4 regions of the Halobacillus sp. Marseille-Q1614 genome follow, and region 4 is predicted to be linked to each of the others. Evidence: riboswitches for the same ligand, from Rfam matches in the RefSeq annotation. Region 4 holds a riboswitch; each other region holds the start of a gene.

Region 1 (8,150 bases), 1.2 Mb from region 4:
GGAGCAAGTCCGATACTAACCTCTCGCATTAAAAAAGATTTAGAAGGACAATATGATGAACGCTATGAACATTATGTAGACTTCCTTTTTGAAGCTCGGTCGTTGATTAAGCAATCTCAGCTTTCAAAAGAAGAAAAACAGAGCCTTCTTCGCAAAATTGTAGAAGAAGATTATTTAGACAGTAACAAACAGCAGCAGATTCTTACCCGCTTCAAAAAATAATCCCGGCCAGGCCGGGATTATTTTTACTTATAATATTTAGTCAGCGCCACTACTAGTGCGCCCATTTTTGGTTTCTCAGGCTCAATCATTCGTTTCACGCCAAAGTCTCTAAGTTCCTTAGCTGTCACCTTCCCTACAGCCCCTGCTATAACATGCTGATTAAAAGCCACCGCTAACCCTTCACCTTTTTCAGCAAATAAGTTCTGAACCTGTGTTTTACTGGTAAAAAGTAAGGCGTCCAGCTGCTTATGAGCAATCATATTTCTTAATTCGCCTACCGTTTCCTCAGAGGGTTCTTCGTAGTGATAAGGAAGTGATTGATAGAGTTCAATTGGAAGAGATGTTAAACGCTCAATGAGCTGCTTCTCTTCTTTATTATATAGCTGCAGGAAAAAGTTCCGGCCTTCGATATCTTCCTGCTTCAAATGTTCAATCAGTTCAGCCATTGTTCCGTCACTAGAAACTACTTTAGCCGATAAACCTTTTTCTTTCAGCCACTTGATGGTTTTGCTTCCTCTTATAGCGAGTTTTGTTTGTTTTAAAGCGTCAATATAATCCTTCTGCTTCCCCAAGCGTTCAGCTGCTTCTTCAAGAGCCTTAGCCCCGATTCCAGTCGTTAAAATCACCCAGTCATAGGAAGTGTCAATCAGTTTCTTTACGTCCTGTTCAGCACTGGCTTCATGAAGCCATTTTCTTCCCTGGATTGATTTGATGACAGCTGTTCCGCCTTGCTTTCGGATCATTTCTTCAATTGCTTCTGAATTACGGTCGGCTGCAATTCCAATAGTTTTGTTTAAAAGTGCATCCATAAATTCCAGCCTCTCTTTTATTTACTAAACGGCATTTCAAATGATTGGTGTACACGGTCGACCAATGCTTCTTTGAAATTAGGATGGTCGCTTAAATAATGAGCAAGAACCACATCCAATCCTTTATCATTCAATGCCTCTACCTTTTTATTCATAGATTGAATCAGCAGGCCGTCGAACCATAAATAAGGAGCAACGATAAGAGCCCGGCCGTCCTTCACCTGTTCTAAAGCTTCATCAAACGAAGGCTTTATCGCAGCTAAATAAGCCGTTTCTACTTTTCTGCCGAGTCTCTTTTCTAACGATCCGGCAATTGATTCAATGTCTATTCTCGTCTGAGGATCATAGCTTCCTCTTCCTACCAAAAGAACATCACTGTCCTCATTAACCTCACGAATCCGTTCCTCCACTACATCGATTAACCGGTCCTGCACACCTAAAGGTTCACCGTATGTAAATGAAATAGAAGGATATTTCTGCTGGGCTTTCTCCAGTTCCATCGGGATATCCTTTAACGCATGGCCGGCCGTCAGTAATAAAATAGGGACAACTGAGATGGATTGGGCTCCTGCCTCGACAAGCTTCTGAATACCTTCCTCAACATTCGGGTTATTGATCTCTAAAAAACAGATCTCCTGAAGAGGTGCATCAACTTCCGACTGGATCGAGCGGATAAAATCAATGGCTTCCTGCTTGCCTTTTTCGTATCGTGTGCCGTGACTGACATAAAGTACTCCTTGCATAGTGGTCCTCCTTTGTCGTTAAATGGCGGAAGATACGGCAGAGAGCTGTGTTTTCTCGAACCATTGAAGCTGCTCTCGCAGACGTACGACCTCTCCAATCACAATCATCGAAGGATTAGCGATTAGATGGAGCTTATTTTGTATGGTCGCCAAGGTTCCTGTGATGGTTTTCTGCTCACTTGTAGTTCCCCAGTGAATAATCGCAACAGGCAGATCAGGATCCATTCCGTACTTAGTTAGCTGCTCACACGTATAAGGGAACTTTTTCACTCCCATATAGATGCATAAGGTTCCTTTATGTTTCGCTAGATCAGTCCAGTATTCTACAGTGTCCTGATTCGGATCCACCCCGGATACAAAAGTGACTGAAGAACTGAGCTCTCGATGAGTCAAAGGAATGCCTGCATAAGCGGGTGCAGCTGCACCGGATGTTATTCCGGGTACGATTTCAAAGTCGATTCCTTCCTTATAGAGGACGGCTGCTTCTTCGCCGCCTCGTCCAAAGATGAAAGGGTCTCCTCCTTTCAAACGGGTAACGACTTTCCCTTGCCGGGCATAATAACACAATAAGTCATTGATTTCTTCTTGTTTTAATGTATGCTGATCCGGCATTTTACCGCAGTAAATGAACTTAGTCCCAGGGGAAGCGTATTGAAGGAGCTCTTCATTTACCAGACGATCGTACAAAAGAACATCAGCCTTTGCGATCGTTTTCATGCCTTTCACGGTGATTAACTCTGGGTCTCCTGGTCCTGCACCAACTAAATATACCTTCGCCACTGTTATACCCCCATTTTATTTGAACTGCCTCATTAAATCCAACTCTTTTGTTTTAATAACTGAATAATTTGATCAGCCGAAGCTTCCTCAGACTCTTGATCTGTATGAACGACCAGCTCACTATTGACCGGTTCTTCATAAGGAGAATCGATGCCTGTGAAAGAAGGAATTTCGCCGTTTCTCACTTTTTTATAAATTCCTTTAGGATCACGCTGTTCACATTCTTTTAAAGGACAGTTTACGTAGACTTCGATAAACTCGTTATCTTCTAAACTTTCACGGATTTGATCACGATCGGATCGAAAAGGTGAAATAAAGGAGGCCAGCACGATCGTACCGCTGTCGGCAAATAGTTTAGCCACTTCTCCTATCCGCCGAATATTTTCCTGTCTGTCTTTTTCACCAAAACCTAAGTCTTTATTTAAACCGTGCCGTACGTTGTCACCATCTAAAACATAGGTTTGCAGACCCTTTTGATGAAGCTTCTGATTCACTATATTTGCGATCGTAGACTTCCCTGACCCCGAAAGGCCGGTAAGCCAAATCACGCCGCTTGAATGGTTATTTTTCTTTCGATAATCTGCTTTTACTACTGAGGTATCATGCCACGTTAAATTAGAACTCATATTCACCCGCTCCTCTTCTTTACTTTATTGTGGTACTTTTCTTAGGCCGTCAATAAGGATGCCGGCTACTTCAGGACGGCTGAATGTTTCAGGCGGCTTCTCCCCATTTCTAAGCATTTCTCTTACTTTCGTTCCTGATAAAATCACGTGCTGGTCGCTATCGTGCGGGCATGTTTTACTTGAAACCATTGCTTTGCACGTATGGCAGTAGAAGCTGTGTTCAAAGAACAGCGGTGTGATGCCCAGCTCATCCTCTGTAAAATTAGAAAAGATTTTCTGTGCATCATAGGTTCCGTAATAATCACCTACTCCTGCGTGGTCTCTTCCAACGATAAAGTGGGTGCAGCCGAAGTTTTTACGAACGAGAGCGTGGAAAATAGCTTCTCTTGGTCCTGCATAGCGCATCGCTGCGTTAAATACGGCGAGGAAGACGCGATTTTTCGGATAATAATTATCGAGCAGCACATGATAGCTTTTTAAGCGTACATCACTGGGTACATCATCACTTTTCGTTTCGCCAACGAGAGGATTTAAAAACAAACCATCGACGGTTTCCAAAGCTGTCTTCTGGATGTGTTCATGAGCACGGTGGACAGGGTTACGGGTTTGAAAGCCAACGACCTTTTCCCAGCCAAGCTCTGCAAATTCATTTCTTGTCTCTGCCGGGTCGAGATAATATACTTCTGAATGCTTGCGCGGCGGGCGCTTGACTAAATGGATCGCTCCTCCTACGTAGTAAGCAGGACGTTCAAATAACTTCTTAACTCCAGGGTGCTCTGTTTCAGACGTTTGATAAACCTTTTGTGCCTCAAGCTCTTTGTCAGGCTGATAGACTTCTTCTACGTCAATCCAACCATAAACCTCTCCGTCTTTAGAGAGTGTCGCTTTACTTCCCTTTTGGAGCTCCTGAGCTTTTTCTTCGTTAACGGGCAGTGTGATTGGGATACTCCAGGCGATCCCGTTAGAAAGCCTCATATTGTTAACGACAGATTCATAGTCTTTCTGGTTTAAGAAACCCGTAATTGGACTGTAGGCTCCATTTCCGATCAGCTCGAGATCGCTTATAGCAATTTCATCTAAAGCGATATCATTGGTAATTTCAACTTTTGCTAAATCTTCCTTTTCTACGATTCGGTTTACTAATTGTCCTCCGTGTGGTTTACTGACTGTCATAATTCATTTCCTCCTTAAATGGCTTCTTCAGCATGGCCCCTCGGCCGAAATTTGTGATGATTAATGTAGCTAGAATGCCTCCCGATATAATGGCAACATTATAGAAACTTGAATTTAGGAATATTTCAGTAAGGCTGAATGCGAGTACTAACGAAATAATCGGAGAGGTCACCCATACTTTCAAAATTTGATAGATTGTCTGGTTCCTCCATATACCCTTCCAGTCTTTCGCGGCTCCTACTCCGACAATACCGGAAGTGGTTACCTGGGTCATCGGAATCGGAATTCCAAACACGGAAGCTCCAATGACTAACAGCCCTGAAGTCCCAGACACCATAATTCCGTCTGACAGTGTAAGGTGTGAAATTTTCTTCCCATTGGTTTCAAGAACCCGGCCCCCGAGAAAAATACTGCCCAATGCAATAAAGATGCCTCCCGTCAGAAGCCCTAACTCCTTATCCAGCACCCCTGCTCCTACCAGAGGCCCTACTGCGTTTGCGACATTGTTCATCCCTGCAGCAAATGCTTCAAGAAAGCCTGTAAGTATTAATAGAAAGCAAAGGCACTTTGTCACCTTATTGGAAGCGGGAAAGGAAAACCATTTTCTTAACCGATTGAATAGTGATACAAATATAAAGACGATAAGAAAGGAGATGATGGGAACTAAAACCCAAAATAGAACAATCTCCAGTAAATTAAATAAATATATCTGCTGTAAGGAAAGCCCTACTCCAACGATTGATCCTATTGTTACTTCACTTGTAGAAAGGGGGATCCCGATCATATTAGTGAAATACAGGGTAAAAGCAGAAACGGCTAAAATTATCGTAGCTACTTGAATCGTTAAAGCACCTTCTGGGATTAAACCTTTTCCAATCGTTTCTACTACTTCTCCTCCCCATAAAGCACCAAGTAAACATCCCGTTCCACTCAGGATTAAGGCTATACGCTTCCTCTTTATAACTCCCGCTCCATACACAGTACCCATGGTAGCGGCAGCCCCGCTGGCACCGACATTAAAAGCAAAGAAATAAGCGACAAGAAAGCCTGCCAGCAGGAAGCTCATGTTTCTGAGCCTTTAGCTTGAACAGTATGCAATCCACATTCGGTTTTCTCAAATCCCTGCCATCGGCCCGATCGGTTATGAGGGTCATCAGACGGCGAGGTGCATGGCATACAGCCGATACTCGCATAACCTCTATCATGCAGATCATTATAAGGGAGATTGTTTTCCTTAATATGATTCCAGACATCCTCCCACGTCCAGTGAATCAATGGACAGACTTTGATGGAACGGAAACGATCGTCTTTATTTACGTAATCCGTTTTACTGCGGCTTGGAGACTGCTCTCTCCTCAATCCTGATACCCATGCTGTTGCTCCTTTTAATGCTTCTTCGAGCGGTTTGATTTTTCGGATATAACAGCATTTATCGGGATTGGACTGCCACAGCTCATCTCCGTGTTTTTCGGCTTGCTCCGGCAGGGTTAAACTTGGCTGCTTCATCGTAATCTGCAAACCAGGGAACCGTTCTTTTATCCGGTCAATCAATTCGTATGTTTCCTGAAAGTGAACGTGTGTATCTAGAAAAACAATTCGGGCATCTTTTTTCACCCGTGAAATCAAGTCGATTAACACTATTCCTTCTGCCCCAAAGCTGCAGGCATAGACAATGTCGTCATATGCGTTATATGCCCATTCCAGAATAGATAAGGCTCCCTTTGTTTCTTTATCAGGTATTTGACCAGCAAAAGGATCCTTCTGGAATGAATCATAAGTTATGAGTTCTTTCACTTTATTACCCCCCTTTATTAAAAGACTCTGTTAAATGTTAATGTTGACTTCCCTGAAAAAGGGTGAGCCTGCTCGCTCTTAAGCGGAGGACGTTCAGGTCTCCTCTCTGCGGGGTCTTGCCCGCCCGTTTTTTAAGCCGCAGAACCCCTTACTTTTTCTGTGTAATCAACACTGTCGTCTAACAGCGCCTATTGGAAAAACCGAAAAAAAATCCTCTCCTTATTCAAGATAAGAAGAGGAAAAGCACCACGGCTTATAAACTCTTCTTATCTTTCAAGCAGTTATGCTTGCTGGAATTAGCACAGTACTTTTTCAAAAGTCTGTTGCCGAGGTTTCATCGGGCCAGTCCCTCCACCTCTCTGGATAAGAAATATTTGTTTATGTGATTATATGGAAATATACAGTATGCGGGAGCACCTGTCAAAGGGGTTTTTTAGCAGAATTTGGCCATTAGATGCTCTAAACCCTTTTATCCCTAGTGTTTTAGTTGGTTTTAAAAAAATAAAAAAATTTTGAGAAGCCAAAAAAATGGCCTCTCACTCTTTGTGCATCTTTTTATAAAAAGGCAAAAATCCCAGAACAAGGAGAAAGACCAGGCTCGTTCCTGTTACTCCAATCCACCGGAAATTTTCCCACAGGGCTCCTACCCCTGTGCTGCCAATAGCTACTCCAATGTAATAGCTGATTAAATAAAAGCCGGATGCCCCGCTTCGGTGATGCTTAGCAGATTTGCTGACTAAAGCAGCTGCCATCGAATGAGCAATAAAGAATCCCATGCAAAGAAGACCGAGCCCGATCAGAACTAAAGCAACAGGTGCGGTTACCGTCATCCATACGCCTGATAACAGCAAAATGACACCGGCGAGCATCACTTTGGGAAGGCCGATCTGATTCGAAATTCTTCCTGCCAGCGGCGGCGCCAGCACCCCTAGCCCATACGCAAAATAAGTAAACGCGATCCACTTAAGCGGCCAGTTGTAAGGTTCCGCCTGCAAGTAAAAAGGCAGATACGTCCAAACCGCTGTAAAGACGATTTGAAGCAGCAGCCCCATTAGAAAAAGGGAAAGCATCTGTTTGTCAGTCAAATGGATCATCATTCCCCTTAAGTCCTGGCACAGCGGCTGATTCTGCTGTTCAAAAAATCTTTCCTTAGGAAGCAGGAACATAAAAAGAAGGGCAGCTGCCACTCCGAAGACGGCGACTGACAGAATCGTAGTTTCCCAGTCAAAAATGTCTGTTAAATAACCGGCAATCACTCGCCCGCCCATTCCACCAAGTGCATTACTTGATATGTACAATGTCATGGCAAGACCAATGTCTCTAGGAGAAACCTCCTCCCCTAAATATCCCATTGCCGCGGCAGGCACGCCTGCCAAGAAGAACCCTTGAAGAAATCTTAAGGCGACAAGGACTCCAAAAGAAGGAGAGAAAGGCATAACGATCAATAAAAGGACCGTTATGCCTAAAGAAACATTCATTATTGACAGCCGTCCGTAGCGGTCTGCAAGAAATCCCAATACAAATAATCCGAGTACCATTGAGAATACACAAGCAGACATAAGCAGGCTGGATTGCGTAGCACTGACATTAAATTCATTGACAAAAACAGGGAGTAACGGCTGAAACACATACAATGTGGAAAAAACCAATAGTGAAGCAAGCATTAATGCAGCCGTTATCCGCCAGAACCCCTGATCCTTGGGGGTATAGGGAGCCGGTGCTTCATTGCTGATGTCCATAATTTTCATCCTTTTATTGACTGAAATTCGCCGGGAATGATGTTAAATCAATGTTCCAGATAACAGGTAAATAGAAATAGATCGCCAAGGTCACAAGTACGATAGATAGAATGTTCAGAGCAAACCCGGCCTTAGCCATGTCGGGTATTCTCAAATAACCTGAACCGAACACAACGGCGTTTGGAGGTGTAGCAACAGGCAGCATAAAAGCACAGCTTGCAGCCACCCCTGCTGCGATCATTAAGCTGTACGGGTGCACATCAA
Region 2 (8,150 bases), 270 kb from region 4:
TTTATTAGCTTTGACACGACAAGGGTGGTAAAGGATGAGTAAAAAAATTATTATAAACCCGCTGACGAGGATCAGCGGGTTTATGGAGATTGACTTCACGATTGAAAACAATACCGTCGTTGATGCCAGGACAAAAGGGAATCTTTTTCGGGGCTTTGAAGAAATGATGGTCGGGCGAAAGCCTTTTGATGCCGTCTATTTCACTCAGCGCATCTGCGGAATATGCTCGGCCGCCCACTCGATGGCCTCCTCTCTGGCACTTGAAGATGCTTTAAATGTACAACCATTAGAGCAAGGAAGATATTTGAGAGATATCATCCACTGCTGTGAGTTTCTGCAAAATCATATCCGCCATTTCTATCAATATACCGTTCCCGACTTCGTAAAGATTGATAAGGTTACGATTGTTGAAGCAGACCACGACGATTACCGTCTGCCCCAATCTGTCAATAGCCGAATCTCTCAAAATTACTTTGATTCCCTTGCCATCAGTCGTTCCGCTCACCAGATGCTCGCTGTACTAGGCGGAAAAGCTCCTCACAACCACGGCGTTTTTATCGGCGGGATTACAACGAAAGCCAACAGTGAAAAAATTGTTCATATTGATTCCATACTGCAGCATATCGCGGGATTTATTGATGAAAAAATGATCCCCGACGTTTACGAGATTGCTTACTATTACCCTGACTATTTCCGTTTAGGAGGAGGATATGGAAATCTATTAACCTATGGGGCTTTTGACAATTATAAAGATCTTGGGACCCTGTATGTAAATCCGCTCGTATTCAGCGGGAATACTGTGCAGCCTTTTGATGAAAATAAAATAGAAGAAAAGATAGATTATTCCTGGTATACAGCAATAGAAAATACGTACAAGCCAGACGAGCTGACCCCTAAACCCGATATGGACAAAGAAAAAGGCTATTCCTTTGTAAAAGCTCCAAGATATGACGGACTCCCCTTTGAAGTGGGGCCGCTGGCACGGCTCATTTTATCAGGAGAGCAAAAACTTGGTATTTCTGCCATGGACCGCACGATTGCCCGGGCTCTTGAAGCTAAAAAAATCACAGAAATTATGAGGACGTTACTTAAAGAAGTGCTTCCTAATGTAGAGCTGCAGAAACAATATGAAGTCCCTAAAAAAGCATCAGGCCGGGGATTAACAGATACAACGCGGGGCGCCTTAGGACATTGGCTTAAAATAGATAATAAGAAATTATCTTTCTATCAGATTATCACCCCCTCCACCTGGGATTTCTCTACTAGAGATGATAAAGGCTTCGCCGGCGTAGCCGAAAGAGCCTTATTGGGTACGCCGATTCAAAACCCTGACCAGCCGGCAGAAATCGGAAGGATCCTCCGTTCATTTGATCCATGTATGTCCTGCGCGACACACGTTTACAGCCCGGGGCGCGTAGTCAAAACCATTCAGGTGTTTTAATGGAAAAAGTAATCGTACTTGGAATTGGCAATCAGCTCATGATGGATGATGGAATTGGAATTTATCTCACAGAAGAACTGGCGAAGCAGAAACATCCGGAAAATATCTCTTATCTAATCGGCGAATCAGACATTGACTACTGTCTCCAGCAAATTGAACAGGCCTCCTATATGATTATTTTAGATACCGTCCGGGCAGGAAAAGAACCTGGAGAACTTTCCATCTTCCCGATTAACAACTTACATGAACAGCGTCCTCTCGATATCTCGCCGCATAACATACATTTGTTTCAGTCTCTCTACCTGCAAAGAGATACGCTTAAGGGTTTCCTTATTGGTATAGAGCCTTTTGAGATTAAGTTTCATATAGGATTGAGCGCACCTTTAAAGGGAAAGTGGGACACTATTTTAAGGGACGTGAGAATAACTATTGATCAACTATTAAAAGACAGCCATTAAAGGGATTGGGTTAGGCGAAAGGGGGCAGGGAAATCACTTGCTTTCCGCGGGGATCCGTCGAGCCTCCCCGCTTCTCTTTGGGTCCCGAACTGGCGTCCAAGGAGTCTCGCAATTTCCTTCTTCACATGACAAAACCGACTTATTTACTATGATTTTCCATTGACATTCCTTAGATGAAGCCATACAATGTTCAGTAATTTCATAATTTTCTTATCAAGAGCGGTGGAGGAATCTGGTCCTTTGATCCCGCGGCAACCTGTTTTTTATAAACAAGGTGCTAACTCCAGCAGACATTTTTCTGTCTGAAAGATAAGAGCCGGGACCTAAATATCCAAGCCTTCTATTTTTCATTCAGGAAAATAGAAGGCTTTTTTATTTATCAAAAATGGAGGGATTTTGTATGGCAAGTGAAACACAAACCAAGTCGTCAATACGTTCAATTAAGGCAGAAAGTACGCGCACGAATCAATTCCAAAACAAGCATTATATTCGGGATTTCGATTTCCTGATCGATGAGCCAGAGAAGCTGGGCGGCTTAAATCAGGCAATGACGCCAATGGAATACATCCTCGGCTCGTTTAACGGCTGTTTAATGATCGTAATTGAAATGGTCGCAAAAGAAAACGCCCTTACGATAGAGCACCTGACCTCTTCATCCATAGGGACGGTCGACCGTGAAGGATTGCTGGGAACGGCTGACGTAAGCCCGCACTTCCAGCAGGTTACTTTAAAAGTAGAAGTTACATTTGCTGAAGTGGAAATCGACGCCCATCATTTAATCTATTTAGTTAAAAAACGCTGCCCTGCATTCAATTTGTTTAAAGATGCTGGTATTGAGATTGAACTTATTTGGGAGATCAATAAGGAGGTGCAATCATGACATCATATGGAATATGGATGATATTATTCGCGCTGCTTTACACGCTGGCTTTAATTATTGTCGGGAACTTAGCCAAGCGAAAGGCAAGCCGGGGAGAGCAATATTTCGTTGGAGGGCGTACGTTTCGCTGGTGGACCGTAGCATTTTGTATCACTGGTTTATTCTCAGGTTCTACTTACATTTCGATTGTCGAGCTCTCCTATCTGACCGGAATCTCTGCCATATGGTATGGAGTAGCAGAAACGGTCCAAGTCCTGATCATCGCCTTGCTGATGATTAAATCGTTTCGCAAAAAGCTTATTGTTACAATTTCTGGTTTAATTGGCGACAACTTCGGACGGACGGCTAAAGGACTGGCGGGTACGATTACGGCGATCGCCTTTCCAATGTGGTCGGTAGCCACGGCAATTGCGTTTGCCTCAGCATTTCACGTGTTTACCGGAATTTCTTTATCTCTTTCTGTCGCGTTTACAGCTCTTTTACTATTTGTATATCTACAAGCCGGCGGTATGTGGTCGGTAGCCTTTACACAGACGATGAATTCCATCGTCTTTGCGATCATGTTCATTATTGGAACTGCGGCATTTTTCATTAATCCAGGGATCGCAGGCCTGCAGCAGCTCGCTTTAGACCGCCCGCAAATGTTTGACTGGGGAGGAGCAGGACTTCAGGTTATTCTCGTCTGGTTCGCGACTTTTCTAGTTAATGTAATTCTCGCGCAGGCTGCTTTTCAAATGGCATTATCCTGCAGAACTCCTGAAGAAGGCAGAAAAGGACTAATTGCCGCCTCATTCATGGGAATTCCTTTTATCGTCTTAGGTGTGTTATTTGGTTTAGCAGCATCTGTCGTCGTACCTGATGCAAGCTTAGGATTGGTTGCCCTGCCGCAATATTTCATGGAGGTGCTGCCCGCTCCGTTAGTCGGACTATTTTTCCTTGGAATCTGGGCATGTGCCCTCGGCTGGGGAGCTCCTTGCCAGTTCTCAGGAGCGACAAGCTTAGGAAAAGACGTCGGAAGTGCCGTATTTCCAGGTGCCTCTCCAGAGAAGCTCATTACCTATACCAAATGGTCGCTGCTGATTCTAACAGGCTTGATGATCGTCTTCGGTTTCTTAAGAACAGAGCAGTCAGCCTGGTGGAATGTGCTCGCCTGGACGATGAGAAACTCAGCTACATTCGCACCCGTTGTAGCTGCCCTATTCTGGCCGCTCGTTACCAAAAGAGCCGTTGTCAGCTCGCTGTTTGGAGGATTCGCCGCCGGGTTGATCTGGTACAATTTAAGCAACTGGAGCCCGACAGACTTCTACCTCAACATTCACCCGGTATGGGTCGGCATGAGTGTTAATGTCCTGACAATGGTCTTGTTTACGGTCGTTCTCAATATCGGCCAATGGAAAATCAACAGAGCCGCTTCCCTAAAAGGACCTGTCACTGCGATTGCTGCTGGTGTACTTTTAGTGGTAAATGTATTTTTTTACGAGCCGCTTCACCAGACGGGCATCGTCGGATTGTTTATCTTTAGTAATGCTTTAACCTTATTCATCGCAAGTATTATTTACTTTAAGCCTAAATATGCAGCGCAGGAATCACGTAAGCAAGTGGTTTCCTAGTAACGAAAAGAAGGGACTCCATTTAAAAATGGAAAGTTCCTTCTTTTTTTACTTCTAATTTACCTTGTCCCTTCATTAAATATAAGGACAAACTTCTTTAAACGCGGGAGGCTTAAGGCATGTTCTTTCTTTTAATCAGGCAGATTGTACTCGGCTTATCCATTGCAGCACCCATCGGACCAATCAATATCGAAATCATTAGAAGAGGGATTTATCAAGGGTTCTGGCCTTCTTTACTTGTTGGAGCAGGCGGCATGACGGCTGATCTCGCTTTAATGTACTTTATGTATCGAGGACTCTCCGAATACCTGACCTTAAACTGGGTCCAGCTTATCTTATTAGTATTGGGGGCCCTCGTTTTAACCTATACCGGGATTCAAAGTTTTATCAATAGAACAGAACCTATAGTGGATTCATCCGATCATAGAGGGGACCGCTTAAGCACCGGGTTGATTCGCCCCTATCTTACCGGATTATCGATAGCTGCGTTCAATCCTTTAAATATCTTATTCTGGCTGGGCATTTACGGATCGGTGCTCAGTGATTCCCTGCAGGACGAAGACATCCTAAGAGCCTTCTACATTAGCAGTGCTATCTTTATCGGTATCGGTCTATGGAATTTAAACCTTGCCCTCACCGTTCATTTTAGTAAAACACTGCTGAAGCCAGGAGCATTGAAGCTGATCACAGTAATGGCTAGCCTGGTCTTAATAAGTCTTGGTGTGTACTTCGCGTTTAAGGCGGCAATTAAAGTGACAGATTTTCTTTGAACGGGGGAACAGCCTATTTTATTCAACTAAAGCACTATTTTCAGAACAATAGGCCCATCCCAATACTTTTAGATTGTGCATTTACCCTTTCATTTGATGTGTATATGCAGAAATAAAAGGGGTTTGTCAATCTGACAAAACCCTTAACATTTTTTGAAATGTTTCTTTCTCTTAACTATATGTTTTTACTCTGCTTCTACATATTTTTGCTTTGCTGAAGAAGTTTGGATTCTCCTGTACGTTCCCATTCTTCTACTGTTTCATATGCGCTTTCAGGAGAATACCCTTTCCCTACGAGGACTCCCATTAGAATAAATTCTTGAAGGATGTGTAAAGCATTTATTCCTCTTTTAACATCTTGTAATCCTTCATTTACCAAAAATTCCGTGTACTGTACCCATTCATCTGGAGTCCTGCCGGAAACAACGGTATTTCCTTGGCTATGACCGTTGCCTTCTTCCGCAGCCATTGCATCTGCTTTGGTCACATGAACCGTGCCCGACGGATGGTTAGGAGGAGCATAAATCGAGTAAAGTTTTAGTGGAATATTGCCTGTATTGGTTACATTATGCCATGTTCCAGCAGGTATCATTATTGCAGAATCATCATAGACATTTCTTTCAAAATTTAAATCATCTTTATTCTTGCCCATCTGAACAATCCCCTGTCCTTCTTCAATACGTAAGAATTGATCAACGTCAGGGTGTATTTCTAAACCGATTTCTTCTCCGACATTAAGACTCATTAAAGTAACTTGTAAATGTGATCCCGTCCATAAAGCCGTACGATACGTATTGTTTTGCTTCGTTACTTCATTAATATTAACGACAAATGGATTTGGCCCGTAATCCTTCAACAAAATCCTTTCATCATCGTTGTATGTGCGAAAAGAATCCAATCCGGCTGCATACTGTATCTGATTAGGAAAAGTCCAGTATCCAGACGGTCTTTCATAGTTATACATTGGGGCATTCACATAATATGGGGTTTGATAAGGATACATATTAGGAACATAGTACATGTTTCTCCATCCCTTCAGTTTTATAAAAATATCGTATTCACTTGTTAAGGAAATGTACTTAGACTAAAGTCAAGGCGAATTATTAAGAGTAAGAGTTTTTTGCTTGAGACGCTTGGTCCTTATGTACAATGACTATCAAGTTCTTTTTATTCCGCTTACTTGTTAACTTCCAACCTTCCAATTCGTTTAACTTTGTGTATGCTTTTCACAAAATAAATACCCTGCCTCTTAAAAGACAGGGTAGTAAACTATATTTTGCCTACAACCGCCATTCTCCGCTCTTCCATAACTTACTCATATATTCCTCTGACTCCCCGGTATTCGCGTTAATGACAAACTCTTTTGTCAGGTAGCTGGAATCCACGCTCACTTTCCAAAGCGGGAGGTATGTAAGAAACAAGTCTTTCAGCTCATACCGTGGCTTCTTTAACACATAGCTGCGGTTGATTTGCTTTTGCTGGATGTCGATGATGTAAGTTTCCTCGACTTGCTGCTTTGTTAATTGTACAGGGACGATTTCTCCGCTTCCTGCTTCAGCTTCCTTCATCGGCGGTACGCTTGGAAAAAGACCGCGGTAGCCGGAGACAGCGTCGACAAATACCATGTTCGGTTTTTTTCTGGGAGGAAAAGGTTTGCGGTCGGCGATGACGAGCAGCTTGGCTACCCACATCGGGTGATACAGTCGCTTCGTGTTCGTTATGTGGTCTTTCAAATAGGCAGCATCGATGTGTCGGTTCATTTTCAACTGTACGCCAAGGTTTTTGTAAATGATTTTAGGCACTTCGTTTTCGGTTATCTCCCCGCCTGAACCAATCAGGCGGAGGTTATTCTGCTTCAATGTGTCCATGGATTTCATCCTTTATGACTCAATATGGGTGTGATAACGGTCCACTTCACGCTGCATTTCTTCGGATGGCGGAGCGGTCAGCAGGCTGACGACAATCATAAGGACCGCGGACACAGGTGCCGCTACGATTGGTTCAGCAACTAAAGCAAATGGAAGGGCTGCCATGATGATAAAGGCAATCGAGCCTCCAATCATGCCGGCCAGGGCCCCGGCCATGTTGGCTCGTTTCCACCAGATGCCAAGAACCATCGGAAAACCAAAGGCAGAAAGCATGGCACCGCTGACCCAGCCTACCATAATTGCGATAAGCTGCGGTGGATCAATTGCAAAATAAATACCTACAAGACTTGCTAAGATCATAACGACAAATCCGAGACGGGTAATCGATTTTTCCGAAGCGTTCTTATTAATGTACCCTTTGTACAAGTCGTGGGCCACCCCAGCAGATACAGCCAGCAGCATCGCGTCAGCTGAGGACATAATAGCCGCTAATAATCCAGCCAGCATCAGACCAGCAAGAATCGGAGGCATGTAATGCTCAATGACAGAAATAAAAATCATATCCTGATTACTCAGTGAATCAATAATGCCCAGGCTAGCTCCGGCAGAAGCAATGATCGCACCAAAAATAAAGACACAGAGATACAAAATACAGGCGCCAAGCGCTGAGCGGCGGGCTGTTTTTGCATCACGTGAAGCAAAATTACGCATAACAGCCGATGGTGATACGACACCAAACCATAGGAAGGCAATAAACAACCCAAAGTAAGACATCCACGGCTGTGTAACTTCACCAAAAGCAGGGTCAGCCGCAAGGGCATCCTGTATTAACGTACCTACCCCTTCGTGATCAACCAGTATAATAATGGAAAGTACGAGCATCCCTATCACCATCACTGCTCCCTGGATCAGATCGGTATATGTAATCGCCCACATGCCTCCTAAAGCAGCATACAGGGTAAATCCTATGCCAAGGAAAATGACAGCGGTTGTGTATTCAATGCCCAGCACGTAAGAACCGATTAAGCCTGAGGCTGTGAGCTGCGGCACCATGTAGAACGTCATACTAAGTACTACGATAACGGCAGCTACAATCTGAACCGGTTTTCCAAAGCGTATTTTG
Region 3 (8,150 bases), 200 kb from region 4:
AATTCCAGACGTTCTCTCATTCCCTGAAGCCCATGGCCTTCCAGGGAGATCTGCTTACTGTTAAATCCGGTACCATTATCCTTAATCTGCATTTCAAAATCCTCTGCCGTCTGCTTAAAGCTTAACTCGCACTCGGTGGCTTTACTATGCTTTACGACGTTTGTTACGGACTCTCTTAAGCACATGCTCAATACATTTTCCACTAAAGGCGGCGGGGAAGGAAGCTGTGTGTGATCAACGCGAAATTTGATTTCAGCTGCTTCAAGCATCTGCTGGACGCGCAGGATTTCTTCTTCAAGCTTCGCGCGCCTCATGTTAGAAACCATCTCGCGGACTTCATTTAATGCCGTTCTAGCGGTTTGGTTGATATCATGAATTTCCTTCTGGGCGGCTTCTGGTTTCTTTTCTATCAGTTTTCCGGCAAGGTCGCTTTTTAAACCGATTAAGGATAGCTTCTGTCCTAACGTATCGTGCAGATCGCGGGCGATGCGCTCTCTTTCTTCCACAACCATAAGCTGGGAGATTTTTTTATTCGCATCTTCCAGCTGTCCTTCGAGCTTCTCGCGTTTAATGCGGGAATACATCGTAAAGGGAAGCAGGATGACACCAATCACACAAATAATTACAAATGGCAGCTGTGGAAATAGGGCTTCATTTTGAGTAAGAAAAACGGTTGTAATGGCGGCAATCGTTGTGACAAGGTGTACGATATATAAAGTCAGGAAGCCGGAGAATTTTTGGATACTTCCGATGAAAAAGGCAAGGAACAGTGCGAAATAGATATATCCGTACAATAGGGTCATCGTAATACTGATCGCCATTTCGATACTTACCCATACATAGACGCTGCGGCTGTGAGAAATAAACGACAGGCGGTAAGATAAGAAAAACAGCAGAATCATCACGATCCCAAAGATGATTTCGATTAATGAAGAAGAACGGAAAATAAAAAAGAAAGGAAGTAAACAAAAGATAATCCATATATAAGTGCTGAGCCCTGTATTCTTAGGGATAATTTGATACCAATTTTGCATGATGTTCTCCTTTTATTGAATATAACCTTATTTTAACAAAAGAAACCCTATTCGAGTAATGAAGAATAGGGTTCCTAAATACTTATTATTTTTCAAAGCTTGTGTTTTTGTGGCTGATCGATACTTTAGGTTCATGCAGACGGTGCTTCACCTCTTTGAAGCTGACAAACGTTTTGTTCTTCGTATCATAGAGGCGGAAGCGGATCGATTTTAAGCTTGATGCCAGCGTAATCGTTGTCGCCTTATGTAAAGGCGGCGTAGATTCATGGGCTTCCTCAAGCTTATAGTTAGGAACTCTTGGGCTTAAGTGGTGAACATGGTGATAGCCGATACTGCCTGAGATCCACTGCAGGATTTTTGGCAGTTTGTAATAGGAACTTCCGTCCACTGCGGCTTTAACAAAGTCCCATTCTTTCTCATCTTCAAAATAGGAATCCTCGAACTGGTGCTGGACATAAAACAGCCAGATGCCAAGGAAACCAGCTACATAAAGAATTGGAAGCTGAATGATTAAGAAAGCCTCCCAGCCAATCGCGAAAATGAGTAAGCTGTAGAGTACGACAATTGAAGCGTTCGTTAAATAAGTGTTCATGCGTTCCTTGCGCTTGGCCCCTTTACGGTTAAAGCGGTTTGTAATACAAAACAGATAAATGGGCCCTAAGCCGAACATAACGAACGGGTTACGGTATAAACGATATGCCAGACGTTCTTTCAGAGAAGCTTCTTTATACTCTTCCACAGTCATAATCCAAATATCACCTGTGCCGCGCTTATCTAAGTTACTGCTCGTAGCGTGGTGAATGGAGTGCTCTCTTTTCCATTTTTCAAAAGGGAAAAGGGTGATAATACCGGTAATTGTTCCAATGATTCGGTTCGCTTTTTTGTTATTGAAAAAGGACATGTGCGTGCAATCGTGAAAAATAATGAAAATACGGACGACAAACGCTCCAGCTGCCATAGCAAAAGGAAGCGAAAGCCATACAGAAACAGATAGGCTTTGATAGGCAAGGATCCATAGAATGACAAAGGGTACAATTGTATTTATTAATTGGAGAATGCCGGCTTTATTATCAGCCTTGGCAAAGGATGCTACGTCTTTTTTTAGTTCTGCCTGTTTACGTTGGCTCATTTCATTACTCCTTTTATACATTTAATAATGTCTTCTAAGCATATAAGAAGCAAAAAAGGATTGTAAGACACAAATGTCAGGTACCGGGTATGACATTTATCATGGGTAGTCAATTTTTAACTAAATTTTGAAAATATTCCGCCAAAACTATATAATGGACACTATCTTTTTTTAGAATGGAGATGGATAGAACGTGGAATTGGGAAAAGAAGAATCGCAGCTTGAGAACCAGAAGGCGAAAAGATGGGAGATGCCTGATACATACGTCATTCTTTTTCTTGTATTATTACTGGCGGTTGTGGCTACATATTTTGTTCCTTCAGGATCGTTTGAAAGAGAAACGGTCAATGGAGTAGAGCGGGTCATACCAGATACGTTCACATCGGTGGATGGAGAGCCGACTGGATTTATGGAAATATTTCTAGCTCTGCAGGGAGGTATGGTCGAGTCTGCCGGCTTAATTTTTCTCGTCTTGTTTGCCGGGGGAGCATTTGAAGTGATCGAAAGGTCCGGGGCGATAAAAGGCGGGATCTTAAGAGCGGTACATAAGACGAAAGGGAAAGAATTCTTTTTAATTGCGATTGTTTCTCTATTGTTTGCCATTGGGGGAGCTGTAGGAGCAATCGCTAATGCCGTTATTCCATTTGTAGCGATCGGCGTGATTATTGCGCGGGCGCTGAAGCTGGATGCAATGGTTGCTGTTGCCATTACGTTTGGGGCCACTTTTGCGGGGTTTAACGTAGGTTTTATGAATCCATATACGGTCGGGATTGCGCAGTCGATTGCCGATCTGCCACTGTTTTCGGGAATGGCGCTGCGTCTTATTGCCTTCGTCATCATCGTTGGCGTAACAATTTGGTACACATGGCGCTATGCGAAAACCATATTAAAAGACCCTGACAAAAGCATGATTGGCATTTTAGATGCAAAAGAGGCATCATCAAAAGATTTAAAAGCCCCGTTTACAGGGAGACATAAATTAATCTTAAGCTTCGTAGGTCTTGCTCTGGCTTTCTTTATATTTGCTACCATTCAATTTAAATGGACGACCGATCATATGGCTGCCTTCTTTATCATTATCGGGCTTGTGTGCGGTATCATTGCCGGCATGAATTACAATAAAATTGCCCTGACGTTTCTTGATGGCTGTCAAAAGCTTGTCTATGGTGCACTGATTATCGGTGTTGCCCGTGCCATTTTAATCGTTATGGAAAATGCACAGATTTTAGATACAGCAGTTAATGCCCTGGCAGTTCCGCTGGAAAGCTTAAGCCCTGTCATGGCAGCACTGGGAATGTTTGTGGCGAACGGACTGATGAACTTTCTTGTTCCTTCAGGGAGCGGCCAGGCGATGATTGCGATGCCGATTTTAGCCCCGCTGGCTGATATGGTTGGAGTTACCCGCCAGGTGGCTGTTCAGGCTTATCAGTTCGGAGATGGATTTACGAACAGTATTTTCCCGACTTCAGGCCCTTTAATGGCGAGTCTGGCCGTTGCCGGTGTTCCATGGATCAAATGGGCGAAATGGATGCTTCCGCTTCTGTTTATTTGGATAGCGATTGCGGTTGTCATGCTGAGCATTGCGGTTCTCATTAATTGGGGACCTGTATAAGATTCTTCGAAAGCTAAAAAGCTCAGAGGTTAAAGCTCTGAGCTTTTTTCTAATTTACGAACCTAATACTGTCATTCCTCACCATCAACCACCACACCTTTCCTCCATACACGGCCCCTTTATGTTATTTGAATTTCTTAAAATATCGCCAAGGTCTTTTTATTTTTGAGCTTTTTCGACATAATAAGAGTAACTATTCATTCTGGGAGGTCAGTTGTATGAAACAGCCGGTCATTACAGTAATAGGAAGCCTTAACATGGATCTCCTGACGACGATTTCGAGGCTTCCTGATCAAGGCGAAACCAATTTCGGAGAATCTTTTTACATGAAGCCTGGCGGGAAAGGGGCCAATCAGGCTGTAGCAGCCGCACGTCTTGGCGCAAAGGTTTCTCTAATTGGAAAAGTCGGAAACGATTCAATAGGGGTAGAACTGATCCAGCATATGAAGCGTGAGAACGTTGATACGGGGCATATCGGAATTTCAAAAACAAAGGCAACGGGTGTCGCGAACATATTAATTAATGAAAGCGACAACCGCATTATGGTCGTATCCGGAGCGAACCAGGAAGTAACGCCAGATTATGCAGAGTCCTGTAAAGAAACGCTTCTGGCAAGTGATGTCGTCCTCAGCCAGCTGGAGGTTCCAGTGGAAACCGTTGAATGGGCAGCGGATTTTTGCCATAAAAACGAGATACCGTTTGTTTTGAACCCTGCTCCTGCTGTTCCTCTGTCCGCTTCCGTCTGGGAAAAGTGCAGTTACATTACCCCAAACGAGCTGGAAGCTGCGCTGTTATTTCAAGAGCCGTCGTTTAGCGATCAGCTGATTACAACATTAGGTCCGCTTGGGGCTAAATATAAGACACTGTTTATTCCGGGATATCCGGCTGAAGTAGTGGATACAACAGGCGCGGGCGATACGTTTAACGGGGCACTGGCTTTTTCGTTAGGTGTACGACTCTCGGTGGAGCAGGCGATCGCTTTTGCGAATGCGGCGGCTTCCTTTACAGTAGAGAAACTGGGGGCCCAGGCAGGCATGCCGACATATGAAAAAGTCGAGGAGCGCATGGGACTTAACGCCTAAACGTCTCATTTTCCTTTTATTTACCAAAAAAAATTGATACGATATCAACTACAATTTAATTTCTTATCAAGAGAGGTCGAGGGTATGGCCCGCAGACACCTCAGCAACCTGTGTTTTCTTAACGCAAGGTGCTAATTCCACCAAGCTGTCCAGGCTTGGAAGATAAGAAGAGCCACATGTTACATAAAGCCGTCTCTTCTTATTATAGAAGAGATTTTTTTATGGAAAATTATAAAGAGGAGAGGATACAAGTGATAAAAACAAATCAGGCTCCATTTAAAGCAGATCATGTCGGAAGCCTCCTTCGCCCGCAGCGGATTAAGGAAGCAAGACTGCAAAAGGAAAAAGGGAAAATTTCTGCCATAGAATTACGTAATATAGAAGATGAAGAAATTACTAAGCTTGTGGAAAAGCAGAAGAAAGCCGGACTTCGGTCCATCACAGACGGCGACTTGCGCCGGTCCTGGTGGCACTTTGACTTCCTCGAAGGATTGAAAGGAGTAGAAGGATTTAAACCAGAAGAAGGAATTCAGTTTAAAGGGGTGCAGACAAAAGCCCACTCTGTCCGAGTCTTGGATAAAGTAGACTTTGACCAGCATCCGATGCTTGATGATTATAAATTTCTTCATTCCATTGTCGGACCTGATCACGTGGCGAAGTTTACAATTCCAAGCCCAAACATGCTGTTCTTTAGAGGGGATATCAATCCTGAGATTTATCCGGATGAAGCCTCCCTGTTAAAAGATCTCACGCAGGCTTACCAAAAAGCGATTCAGGCTTTTTACGATGAAGGATGCCGCTATTTACAGCTGGACGATACCTCCTGGGCTGTCTTTTTCTCCGAAGAAGGCCGGCAGAAAATTAAAGAGCGCGGCCATGAGCCTGAACAGCTTCGCCGGCTTTTCATTCAGGCAATTAATCATTCCATCGCCGGCCGACCGGACGATATGGTCATCACGATGCATATTTGCCGCGGTAATTTCCGCTCGACTTATACCGCATCCGGAGGCTATGACACGATTGCAGAAACTCTGTTTAACGAACTTAATGTCGATGGGCTTTTCTTAGAGTACGATACAGAACGTTCAGGCGGGTTACAGCCTCTAAGACAGCTTAAGCGCAAAGATTTGAAAATCGTGCTCGGGTTTATTACTTCTAAGTTTCCTGAGCTCGAAGATAAGGAGAAAATAAAAGCAAGCTTGGAGGAAGCGGCTAAGCTGGTTCCAAAAGAGCAGCTATGTTTAAGTCCTCAATGTGGATTTGCATCTACAGAAGAAGGGAATATTATAACGGAAGAGGAGCAGTGGGCGAAGCTCCGTCACGTCGTTGAAATTGCCGAAGAAGTTTGGAATTAATTCGCTCAGGCAGCGGCAGCTTAGATAAAGTTGGATAGGAGTGAATGAGATGGATCCGTTTTTAAAGCGGGTGGAGCCTTACTTCAGTACAAATGACGAAACGGTTTTAAAAATCATCATGCGTGCTTTAAGCGACCATCCAGGGATTCCTGACCGTTTGACAGCCGAGAGCTTAAAAAGAAGCAGGCTGGAAGGTCAGTACCCTTATATATCTTCGTTAAATGGCGTCATTCTTGAAGAAGGTGCCATAGAAGAACTCATAAAGTGCCTACAAGATTTGCATCGAAAACATCTTTATCAGCCTCTGTTAGAAAAAATGGATGTGATGAGCCTCATTCAGCATAAAGAAGCCCTGCGTTTCTTTATAACAGAAGAGGCATGGAGCCATTACGAGAGAATTGCAAACTGTTCAGCGAAAGATGAACTTTACTCCATTTATTCAGAATTGATTCAAATGCTTGATAAGCGCTTTGACCAGAAAACGTTTCAGCTGGCTAAAACGACGGTCGATTATATAGTGAAAAAGGGGTGGCTCGACGGCGAGGAAGCAGTGGGCGAGTTAGAAGAATCCCTCAAAGCGGCATCTGATGGATTCCGTGCTATTCTAAATGCTTATATCCTCCGTCATTTCCCTGAAGACCGGTATGTGTATCCGCTGGTTAAGGCTTTAAAGGCGGGCGGAGCCCTTTTAAGTGAAGCCGCTGCAGAAACGCTTTGTGCCTATCAAACGAATGCAATCGTAGATGAAATCTATCCTCTTTGTAAGTCAGAGGATGAAATGCTGCCGCTGAGCATCCTGATAAAAACAAAAACTGAAGAAGCATTAGAAGCCCTTCGGCAGTTGTATTCGGAAACAAAAGATCTGGAGTATAGGGAAGCCATTGTTGAAGGAATGTGCCTCCATTTTTCCGAAGACTGCCTTCATGAAATCGAGGATTTTATAGAGCGGGGCCAGTTTACCGGATTAACCGATATGGATGATGTGACCTATGTTTATTATAAAGTCGTTGGCTTAGACAGCCTCAGCCTGCTGCTTTGGGAGGATCATGAAGAGCAGGAAAGCTCATAAAAGAGAAGGACGATTTAGAAATGTTCTAAATCGTCCTTTGAGTATGTTATGAAAAATTAATAATTGCTCATTTTTTCTTTTAAAACAGAAGCTGTGTGCAAGGCCGCTTTATCGTTATGAATCTCTCCCGGCTTATTGGCTTCCCCTAATATGTATCCATTTAATGTGGTACCGAAAAATTGCAGAATATATTCAAACTGCTGAATGAGCGGAAGCCCCTTTACAGAAGGCTGATCGCCGCCGACTGCAATAACGTAAACGTACTTGGATTTCATCCGGTCTTTAAAGTCTTTATATTTCTCTTCTCTGATCGACTGCGAAAAACGGTCAATAAAGGTTTTCATGATACACGTCATGCTGTACCAGTAAATCGGTGTCGCAAAAATAAGCACCTCATGCTCCAGGATCTGATCAAAAATCCCACTGAAATCATCTGAGACGTCCTGGAAGCCTTCCTTCGAATGACGTGCATCCTGAATCGGCTGGATCTGTGAATCTCTTAAATAAATATGAGTGGTCTCATTCTCAGGGACAGATAATTTAGCAAGAGCCTCGGTGTTCCCATTTTGCCTGGTCGATCCATGAATAACCAAAATGTTCATAGTACTCCCTCCTTTGACTAGATATTAATACCATATACTAAGTTTTAATAAATGGGTACCAGGTGCCAGGAGAAAAAGAAAAAAGTTTTTGAAACTGGGACTGGAAAAATGAGAAAAATATTCTTTCCTCTTCTGCCATGAAACCATAGGATGTTTTCAAGCGTATTATAAGAAAACTTATGACGGAGGAAATAAAAATGAGCGATCAATCCGTGCTCCGCGTCAATCAGTGCACCGTCAATATCCGGGAGCAGCCATTTCTTACTG
Region 4 (8,150 bases):
TTAAACTCCAAAACTTCACCACTTCCTTATATGAGCACTATAACGAAGATGAGCAGGCTCACCAGGTACATGTTCATGTGGAACATCCTTTTTTGGGGACGCTGCTCATGTATGAAGGATTGGTGTATACTGAATTCCTGCCGATTACGGCTACTCATATCCCACAGCGAGGGCTGTTATCGTAAGGAAGGAGAGAGTTAGATGGCTAATAAGGATTCAAAAAGCAATGAGAATGTCCATGTTGATTTCAAAGATCGAATGACATACGGAGAGTATTTGCAGCTGGATCAGCTGCTGTCGGCACAAAAGCGTCTTTCTGATCATCATGATGAAATGCTGTTTATAATTATTCACCAGGTAAGTGAGTTATGGATGAAACTGGTGCTTCACGAATTGTGGGCAGCGGTTGATTTAATCAGAGAAGGGGAGTTGCAGGAAGCATTTAAGATGCTCTCCCGGGTCTCTAAGATTCAAACCCAGATTATACACGCGTGGGATGTCCTTTCCACGCTTACTCCTGCTGAATATATTCAGTTCAGGGATAAGCTGGGACAAGCCTCGGGATTTCAATCCTATCAATACCGAATGGTTGAGTTTGCCTTAGGGTATAAAACCCCTCACGTATTGAAAATTTATGAGAAGGATCCAAAACTGCTGGGAGAATTAAAACAGGCGTATGAAGCTCCAAGTATTTATGATGCGGCAATAGAGAGGCTGGAGATTGCAGGATTTAATATTAATCCGGAATTGATTAACCGTGATTTTACAGAGATTTATGAAGCGGATGAGTCAGTAGAAGCAGCGTGGGCCGAGGTATATAAGAACACAGAGAAATACTGGGATTTGTATCAGCTGGCAGAAAAACTTGTAGATATTGAAGATTGGCTGCAGCAGTGGCGGTTCCGGCATATGAAGACAGTCGAGAGAATTATAGGCCATAAAATGGGAACGGGCGGCTCTTCTGGAGTCGGATATCTCAAAAAAGTCCTGGACCACCGGTTTTTCCCAGAATTATGGGACGTTCGAACGAAAATTTAAAGACTAGGCTATTTGTTTATAACAAAACCGTTAATTAATTATTACATTTATGTTACACTATTTGTTGATATAATAACAAATTAAAGAGGGACGTTTATGAATCCTATAAATATATATTTATCACTCCTTGGTGTAATATTGTTAGCGGCTTGTTCGATCTCAATGGCTGACACTAATAATGAATCCAAAGGGGCGGCTTCTGCTGGGGCTACCCCTTTTGAAGTAATAACCGAAAATGAACATGAAAAGCTCGAAGCTTACGAAATATCGATTCATTATCCGCAGACACCGAATGATCAAATTGACCAGTCCGTAATCGATTACGTGAATCAGGTGAAGGATTATTTTAAAAAGAAAAGCTATGAAGCGGCTAAAGACGAAATGCATAGTCTGAAAGTGGATTATGATGTTCTTCATGAAGATGAACGCTTATTTGTTGTGAAATTCACTGAAGTCATTGATGTAGGAACAAAACAGAAAGAAGAAACGATAGCTATTTTGAATTTTGACAAGAATAAAGGTAAACGTCTTGACCTAAACAATATTTTTTCTGTGGATCGAGCCATTTACACGAAAGAATTAATGCAGGTAATTTCGGAAGAAGCAGGACTTACTTTCCCTTCCACACTTGAAGGTGGGGGAAAAATGAATCCGGAAAAAGAATCGCCTCTCCTTGAAAACCTGGCACTCAAAGGGGACAAAGTAGAGATTCATTTTTCAAAAACACAGCAAAAGGAATACGCGTTAGATAAAGAAAGTGTAGAAATTGATAAGTCAGCCATCAAAGAAATGATGCATTCCAAATATGCAGAAAACAGGATTTCCTGGCTTGCAGACCAATAAACGGCCTTTGCAAGAGGAGATTTTGCGGGAGCGCTTAAAAGCGAGTGGTATGCTCCCACGGTTTTTTCTATGAGCTGGAAGAGCTGTCCCGAAAACCTTTTATAACATAAGAAATCCCCCGGAGAAAATAAGTTCTCCGGGGGATTTTTAGGTTTTTTGGTAGAAGGCAGTACTATTAGCCGCATTGTTGATCGTAAAATTGGCAGGGAAGAAGGCCTGCTGAGACCCTGCAGTGAGGCCGCGAAAGAGGAGGTGCTCACCTCTTAAACATTTAGAGGCCACCCTTTTTTCCTTATTGGCTAAGTTGAGGCCTTCTGGCCGGATTGTTTTGAAGGATATGGACGGCATCTTCGATCATGGCACTTGCCGTCGGTCGCTTCCCGGCTCCCGGACCGCGTAAAGTCACAGAGCCTGCTAGATCACTTGTTACTGTCACAGCATTGTCTACTCCTTCAATTGAATAAAGGCAATGTGAGGAAGGAAGAGCCACAGGCTTAACGCTTGCTGTAAGGCTGCCATTATTAAATGAAAGTGCCGCCACGTGACGGATTTTTTCACCATTCCTTTTTGCTTTCTCGATCTCCTTAGCAGTAAGGCTGGAAATCCCCTCGCATGGGACAGTCTCCCAGTCGGGCTGTCTGTTATAAAGAAGGTGGCTTAAGATCATTAGCTTATAGAAAGCGTCATCTCCTTCAATATCATTAGAAGGATCGGCTTCCGCATAGCCTCTTTCCTGGGCTTCCTGCAGGGCACGTGAAAAAGGCTTGCCTTCGGACTGCATAGCCGTCAGGATATAATTGCTCGTTCCGTTTAAAATTGCTTCTACTCCCGTAATTTGATTAACCTGCATTAATTTAGAAATGAGTCCAATGATCGGTGTGCCGGCAGCAGTGGTCGCTTCATAACCGATACCGACATGAGAATTGGCCTGTGCTAATAAAGAAGGGCCATAAGCCGCAAACATCACTTTATTAGCTGTTACGATATGAATTCCACGGGCAATTGCCTGGGACAGATAGGTGAAGCTCGGCTCCTCTCCGACCGTAGCTTCGAACACAATGTCTGGCTTAAGAGACAGGATATCTTCAAAATGGTCCGTCACAAATAGATGTTCTTTAATCGGCCGCGGCTTTTCTAAATTTTGAACGAGTACGCCGCAAACCTCAATTTGATCCCCGGCTAATTTTGCTAACTCTTGCTGCTTCTCAAATAAAATATCATGAACTCCCTGGCCGACTGTACCGAAACCAAGGATCGCTGCTCTAATCGTCATCCTGCATTCACTGCTCCTTGTTGATTTTTTCTTCGATCCATGAGCCCCATTCGTCGAATTCTACTAAGAATCCATCGTGGCCATAGTCTGTTTTTACATGATGGTGTTCACTGTTGGGCACATAGCGGCTGAAGGTTTCGATAAGCTCCTTTGGATACAGAAGGTCGTGTTCAAAGCTTATCGTGTACAGCTTCGCTTTGTACTGCCGTGACACTTCCTCTAAACTTCCTCGTCCGCGGCTGATATCATGATGGTTCATCGCTTCAAGTAAATAAAGGTAACTGTTAGCATCAAACCGCTGTTTGATTTTTTCACCTTGATAGTCTAAGTATGATTGAATATTATAAAGTGATTCCGTCTGGCTTCTTGCAAATCGTTTTTGAAAAAGCGTGCCACTGCGGTAAGTAACCATTCCAGCCATCCGGGCGATTTCAAACCCGTTCAGTCTGTCCGTTTGTTCATAATGGCCATCATTAAAAGAAGGATCGTCCTGAATGGCGCGTGCACCAATATGGTTAAAAGCAATGCCATAATCGCTTAAGTAAGGGGTTGCGGCCATACAGAAGAGCTGTTTCATAAAATCCGGGTACAACAGTCCCCATTCTAACGTCTGCATTCCGCCCAACGATCCGCCGATGACCGCATGAACATTGTTTATGCCAAGCTTTAACAAAGCAGCATGCTGGGCGTGGACGATATCTCTAATTGTAACGGGAGGGAACTTCTGCCGGTAATAGTCATTCGTTTGCGGGTCAATGCTTGCCGGGCCTGTAGATCCATGACATCCTCCAAGCACATTAAAGGTGATGATTTGAAATTTGGATGTATCAATGGGGCATCCATTACCCACCAGGCCTTTCCACCAGCCCGGGCTCTCCTCTGTTCCGACGGCGTACTGGTTTCCGGTCAAAGCATGGCAAATGAGTATGACAGGGGCGTCACTTGGGCCCGATCGTTCATAAGCAAGTTCAACATTAGAAAAAGTGTGTCCTGATTCAAAAGTAAAGTTATGAAGAGTAACGGCGGTATTTGTTTTCTGGTTAGAGATATTTTTAATCGACACAGCAGGATTCCCTCCTCGTATTGCTTTGACTGCATATAAAAAACCCTCTTCTAAAAGAATAAGAAGAGGGTGATCGTTTAGGTTTCCTCCTCTTATCTTTCAGATCTGATTAGATCTGTAGGAATTAGCACCTTTTCAAGCCGTTGCTTGAAGGTTGCCGGGCGTCACAGGGCCTAGTCCCTCTGCCACTCTAGATAAGAGTTATTAAATTAGTCGTCCATATAAGGTATGTTACGAATTATAGAATGAGAATTATTTATTGTCAAACTATTTTTATGCTTTTTCGTACGTTTGAAGCAGAAGCTGCCTGGGAAGATACAAATTAAGACGATAATTAGGATGAAGGAGAGATTAAAGAATGAAAGAATACAGCGTATCACCTAATAAAGATGTAACAGGCTGGTTTGTCAAAATTGAAGACGTAGCCCCAACGGACGAGTATGATGAGCGTGACACAGCGATTGCCAAAGCAAAGGAAATGGCAGAACACAACAAACCGAGCCGTGTATTAATTTTAGATAAGAACCATGAAGTAGAAGATGAAATTAAATATTAATCACCACAAGCTCCCATGACCTGGGAGCTTTTTAATATGGATCAGCTTTTTTATACGAGATTTCTATTGAAAGTAAAGGCAGTGTTAGATCAAAAAAGGAAATCTGAGAGACTCCTGCGGAATAACGATCGGGCAGGACAAGCGCAGAGGCTTGAGCTAAAAGGAACGTGAGTATGCTGAAATTATGGATTTAATGAGGGAAAAGCGTTAAGCTGATCGTATCAATAGTAAAGGTGTGCAAGCGATGGAACAACAAGCAGATGTCATAATTATAGGAGCCCGGGTCGCCGGGGCCAGCCTGGCTATTTTACTAGGTAAGATGGGGAAGAAAGTAACGCTGGTCGATAAAGCTCATTTTCCGAGTGATACATTATCTACTCATCACCTTTCTCACTTAGAGTATTTAAAAAAGTTAGAAGTTCTCAAAGAAGTAGAAGCCACGGGCCTTCGTAAAATCACCAGAATGCGTACATATATAAAGGACAGCTTTATTGAAGGACCTCGCTCTTCCTATACGCTTATACCAAAACGTGCTCATCTGGATCAAGTATTAATAAAAAAAGCACTGTCTTTCCCTAGTGTGGAACTGTTAGAAGGAACGCAGGCAGTCCATTTACTTAAGTCAGATGGCCGGGTAAATGGAATCGTCATAGTGGACAGCCATGGGAATAAGCAGTACCTGAAGGCTCCCTTAGTTGTTGGAGCTGATGGGAAGAATTCAAAGATTGCCCACTTGGCAGGAGCAAAGAAGTATGGAGACCATTCTCCGATTCGGCCTGTTTTCTACGGGTATTATAAAAACATTACACCCTTATTAGAACCGACTACAGAAATATTTTTAAACGACGGGAGGATAGGATTTTTATTCCCGATGGAACAAGGGAGGGACTGCTTAGGGCTTGAAGTCTGGCCGGAGGAGTTTCAACAGCTTGCCAAAAACCAGGGAAAATTCGAAGAAATCTATCGCACGTATTATGGGATGGAGAAACGGATGAAAGAAGCTTCTTTACAAGGAGAGATTATTGGGACACCAGGCGTTCCTAATTTCTTTCGCCAGGCGGCGGGGAAGGGCTGGGCTCTTATCGGAGATGCCGGGCATAGTAAAGATCCAAGCACAGGCCTGGGCATGAATGACGCTTTTATGCAGGCCTTCCTGCTGGCAGAAGCTATAAAATCTAATGATAATGGCTTACCGTGGGAAGATGCAGCGAAAATATTCCAAGAAAAACGGGACCAGGGATTAGCCCCAAGCTACCGATTGACGCTAGATTACATTCAGTCCCGCAGGTCATGGACGGCCAATGAAGAAGCACTATTTCAAGCAATGGCAGCCAATCCAACGGTGTGGAATAAAATTGTTCCTTCGCTGCCGGGCCTTTTGAAAGACCATTCCACCGATATTCCAGAGCTGTATGGCTCGGTAGAATACGAGGCGAAAAACTTTGAGCTTAAGGAGGAGAAATGATGAGCTGGACTAAGGAAGCGGCTTTCTTAAAGCTGCAGGAGATTTATACGGATAAAGTGATGCAGGACGAAAAACGACGTATCTTTCAGCAGGTGTATCGCCATCTTTACGAGCATTTAGAAGATTTAGCCGTGAAATCCGGGTTGAAAGAAGAAACGAAAAAACAGCTTAAATTGTTTAAAGAGTACACATTCATGCCAGGGGATAACCTGTTTCAGTCAATGAGGTATGTGTTTTTAATAGCAAGAGGCGAGAAGGAAACCGATCCAGCCGTCACCCAGTCTCATCTCAAGCGGATTTACCGGTCGCTCTTTCAGCCAGCTGGTTTAAAGAATCCGTATATTCCTGATTCGTTTTGGACTACCCCTTTAGGTGTCGCCTGCACAGTTGCCGAAAAAGGGGTAGAAGCGGTATATCCGATTCTTGATGAAATAGAATTAGATTTATAATAATAAAAAAGATTTTATCTTCCCCCACGTCGCGGATACTAATCGCTTTTTCGTGGACGAACGCCTGAGCCTCTTTGTGAAACTCACACTGCGGGGTCTCGGATCGTCTGTTTTTCCGCAGGAATCTCGCAGTATTCGCTTCCTCGGTAACGAAAAAGACTTTTCTTCATCCAGCTTTCCGGGCTTTATGGAGCAAAGTCTTTTTCATATTTTCACAAGGTTCTCTTATTTATATCTGAAAGAATGTACGAATTTGACCGGCTATTTCTTTAAATCTTTTGTCATTTTCTAGATTAGACAGCATCCCTTTAATGACAGCAAGCCGGGGTTCCTTCTTCTTAATTTCTTCGAGCAGAACAGAAGCAGTAACTTCCACATCTCCTTCTGCTTCTTTTTCAATATTTTCTAATGTATAAATAATCGTTTCTAACTGGTTGTAGTAAAAATCGTCAGGGATAATCTGATTCATCAGTTTGTCAGTTATGACTGGTTGGTCACCCGTTTGTGTAAATCCGTGCACGAGGAAATCGACGCGTTTAACAATTGATGCACACAATTCGTCAATATCAAATTCGATTCCTTCAATAATAATTAAATCGACATAGGCTTTAAATATCCCTTGCAGCAAAACGGAAACTTCCCAGATAATATGGTCGATCTCTTTACCGTAGATGGCCAGCAGCCCTTTTTTATAAAAAAGGTATGTGTTGAATCTCATCTGCTGAATAAAAGATTCAATATCTTTGTTGAAGGGAATCGCCTGCTCTCGGATTTGCATAATGATAAAATCACGATGCTTTATAATCTCTTTAAAAGTGACGGACAGCTGTTGAATAAGCTTTGTTCTTGGATCCAGGTTCATCGCTTGAATTTCTTCAGTTTTTATTTGAATTTCCTGAGAGTAATGATAGAAGATTTCAAGAAGCAAAGCGTCTTTTGATTTGAAGTAAAGGTAGAAGGCTCCTTTAGAGATGTTACACTCACTCGCTATTTCCTGAACGGAGGTAGCTGTGAATCCTTTGCTGGCAAAAAGCTTAATTGATGTCTCAATGATAAGTACTTTCTTATCTTCCATAATTTGAACTCCTTATGATTACTAAAACTTCTTCTTGACTTTTGACTGACTAGTCAATGAATTTTATATGTCACTGACTAATTGGTCAAATGCAGGAAGGTGGTTGAGAGGTATTATTAATTTTTCTATGTTTTCGGTATGGTTAATGACTATCATTATTACCATAGCAGGTTTATACGCAGGATAAAATATGAAACTAGAAACAATTCCAGATATAAATCCGCCGATTATTGCGGTGACGACTGCATATCCAGAGCAGCACCCAAAAGCGGGCGAGGAAGTATAGGAGCCGATCGAACAGCAGGTGAGCAGCTTAAGCGGGGTCAATATAGTCGATTCGAGCTCGTATCAAAATGCTTCATCTCATACAGCTTTGACAAAGATCTCG

The links. Region 4 has a riboswitch for S-adenosylmethionine ahead of HUS26_RS18150 (homoserine O-acetyltransferase). Riboswitches for the same ligand answer to the same signal wherever they lie in the genome.
Region 1: another riboswitch for S-adenosylmethionine. It lies ahead of HUS26_RS12140 (phosphoadenylyl-sulfate reductase); the one in region 4 lies ahead of HUS26_RS18150 (homoserine O-acetyltransferase).
Region 2: another riboswitch for S-adenosylmethionine. It lies ahead of HUS26_RS16910 (OsmC family protein); the one in region 4 lies ahead of HUS26_RS18150 (homoserine O-acetyltransferase).
Region 3: another riboswitch for S-adenosylmethionine. It lies ahead of HUS26_RS17215 (5-methyltetrahydropteroyltriglutamate--homocysteine S-methyltransferase); the one in region 4 lies ahead of HUS26_RS18150 (homoserine O-acetyltransferase).

The regions. Positions count from the first base shown of each region.
Region 1 covers NZ_CADDWH010000001.1:2,390,255-2,398,404, forward strand. The annotation lists gene HUS26_RS12105 (NAD(P)-binding protein) at 1-222, shown strand, start outside; gene HUS26_RS12110 (uroporphyrinogen-III synthase) at 246-1,031, opposite strand; gene HUS26_RS12115 (sirohydrochlorin chelatase) at 1,049-1,774, opposite strand; gene cobA (uroporphyrinogen-III C-methyltransferase) at 1,793-2,554, opposite strand; gene cysC (adenylyl-sulfate kinase) at 2,587-3,180, opposite strand; gene sat (sulfate adenylyltransferase) at 3,205-4,353, opposite strand; gene HUS26_RS12135 (inorganic phosphate transporter) at 4,340-5,419, opposite strand; gene HUS26_RS12140 (phosphoadenylyl-sulfate reductase) at 5,416-6,147, opposite strand; SAM riboswitch class I at 6,411-6,517, opposite strand; gene HUS26_RS12145 (MFS transporter) at 6,684-7,886, opposite strand; gene HUS26_RS12150 (SLC13 family permease) at 7,900-8,150, opposite strand, start outside.
Region 2 covers NZ_CADDWH010000001.1:3,353,776-3,361,925, reverse strand. The annotation lists gene HUS26_RS16925 (hydrogenase small subunit) at 1-42, shown strand, start outside; gene HUS26_RS16920 (nickel-dependent hydrogenase large subunit) at 35-1,441, shown strand; gene HUS26_RS16915 (hydrogenase maturation protease) at 1,441-1,899, shown strand; SAM riboswitch class I at 2,107-2,215, shown strand; gene HUS26_RS16910 (OsmC family protein) at 2,300-2,779, shown strand; gene HUS26_RS16905 (sodium:solute symporter) at 2,776-4,389, shown strand; gene HUS26_RS16900 (LysE family transporter) at 4,509-5,159, shown strand; gene HUS26_RS16895 (cupin domain-containing protein) at 5,356-6,180, opposite strand; gene HUS26_RS16890 (hypothetical protein) at 6,440-7,027, opposite strand; gene HUS26_RS16885 (sodium:solute symporter) at 7,040-8,150, opposite strand, start outside.
Region 3 covers NZ_CADDWH010000001.1:3,416,166-3,424,315, forward strand. The annotation lists gene HUS26_RS17195 (sensor histidine kinase) at 1-1,034, opposite strand, end outside; gene HUS26_RS17200 (fatty acid desaturase) at 1,120-2,163, opposite strand; gene HUS26_RS17205 (YfcC family protein) at 2,357-3,775, shown strand; gene HUS26_RS17210 (ribokinase) at 3,994-4,857, shown strand; SAM riboswitch class I at 4,918-5,026, shown strand; gene HUS26_RS17215 (5-methyltetrahydropteroyltriglutamate--homocysteine S-methyltransferase) at 5,079-6,212, shown strand; gene HUS26_RS17220 (HEAT repeat domain-containing protein) at 6,262-7,281, shown strand; gene HUS26_RS17225 (flavodoxin family protein) at 7,338-7,883, opposite strand.
Region 4 covers NZ_CADDWH010000001.1:3,619,563-3,627,712, forward strand. The annotation lists gene HUS26_RS18130 (DUF4166 domain-containing protein) at 1-185, shown strand, start outside; gene kynA (tryptophan 2,3-dioxygenase) at 202-1,038, shown strand; gene HUS26_RS18140 (hypothetical protein) at 1,135-1,881, shown strand; gene HUS26_RS18145 (homoserine dehydrogenase) at 2,174-3,154, opposite strand; gene HUS26_RS18150 (homoserine O-acetyltransferase) at 3,162-4,217, opposite strand; SAM riboswitch class I at 4,307-4,418, opposite strand; gene HUS26_RS18155 (DUF2188 domain-containing protein) at 4,576-4,773, shown strand; gene HUS26_RS18160 (NAD(P)/FAD-dependent oxidoreductase) at 5,018-6,238, shown strand; gene HUS26_RS18165 (hypothetical protein) at 6,238-6,687, shown strand; gene HUS26_RS18170 (TetR/AcrR family transcriptional regulator) at 6,917-7,762, opposite strand; partial or broken gene HUS26_RS20085 (efflux RND transporter permease subunit) at 7,953-8,126, shown strand.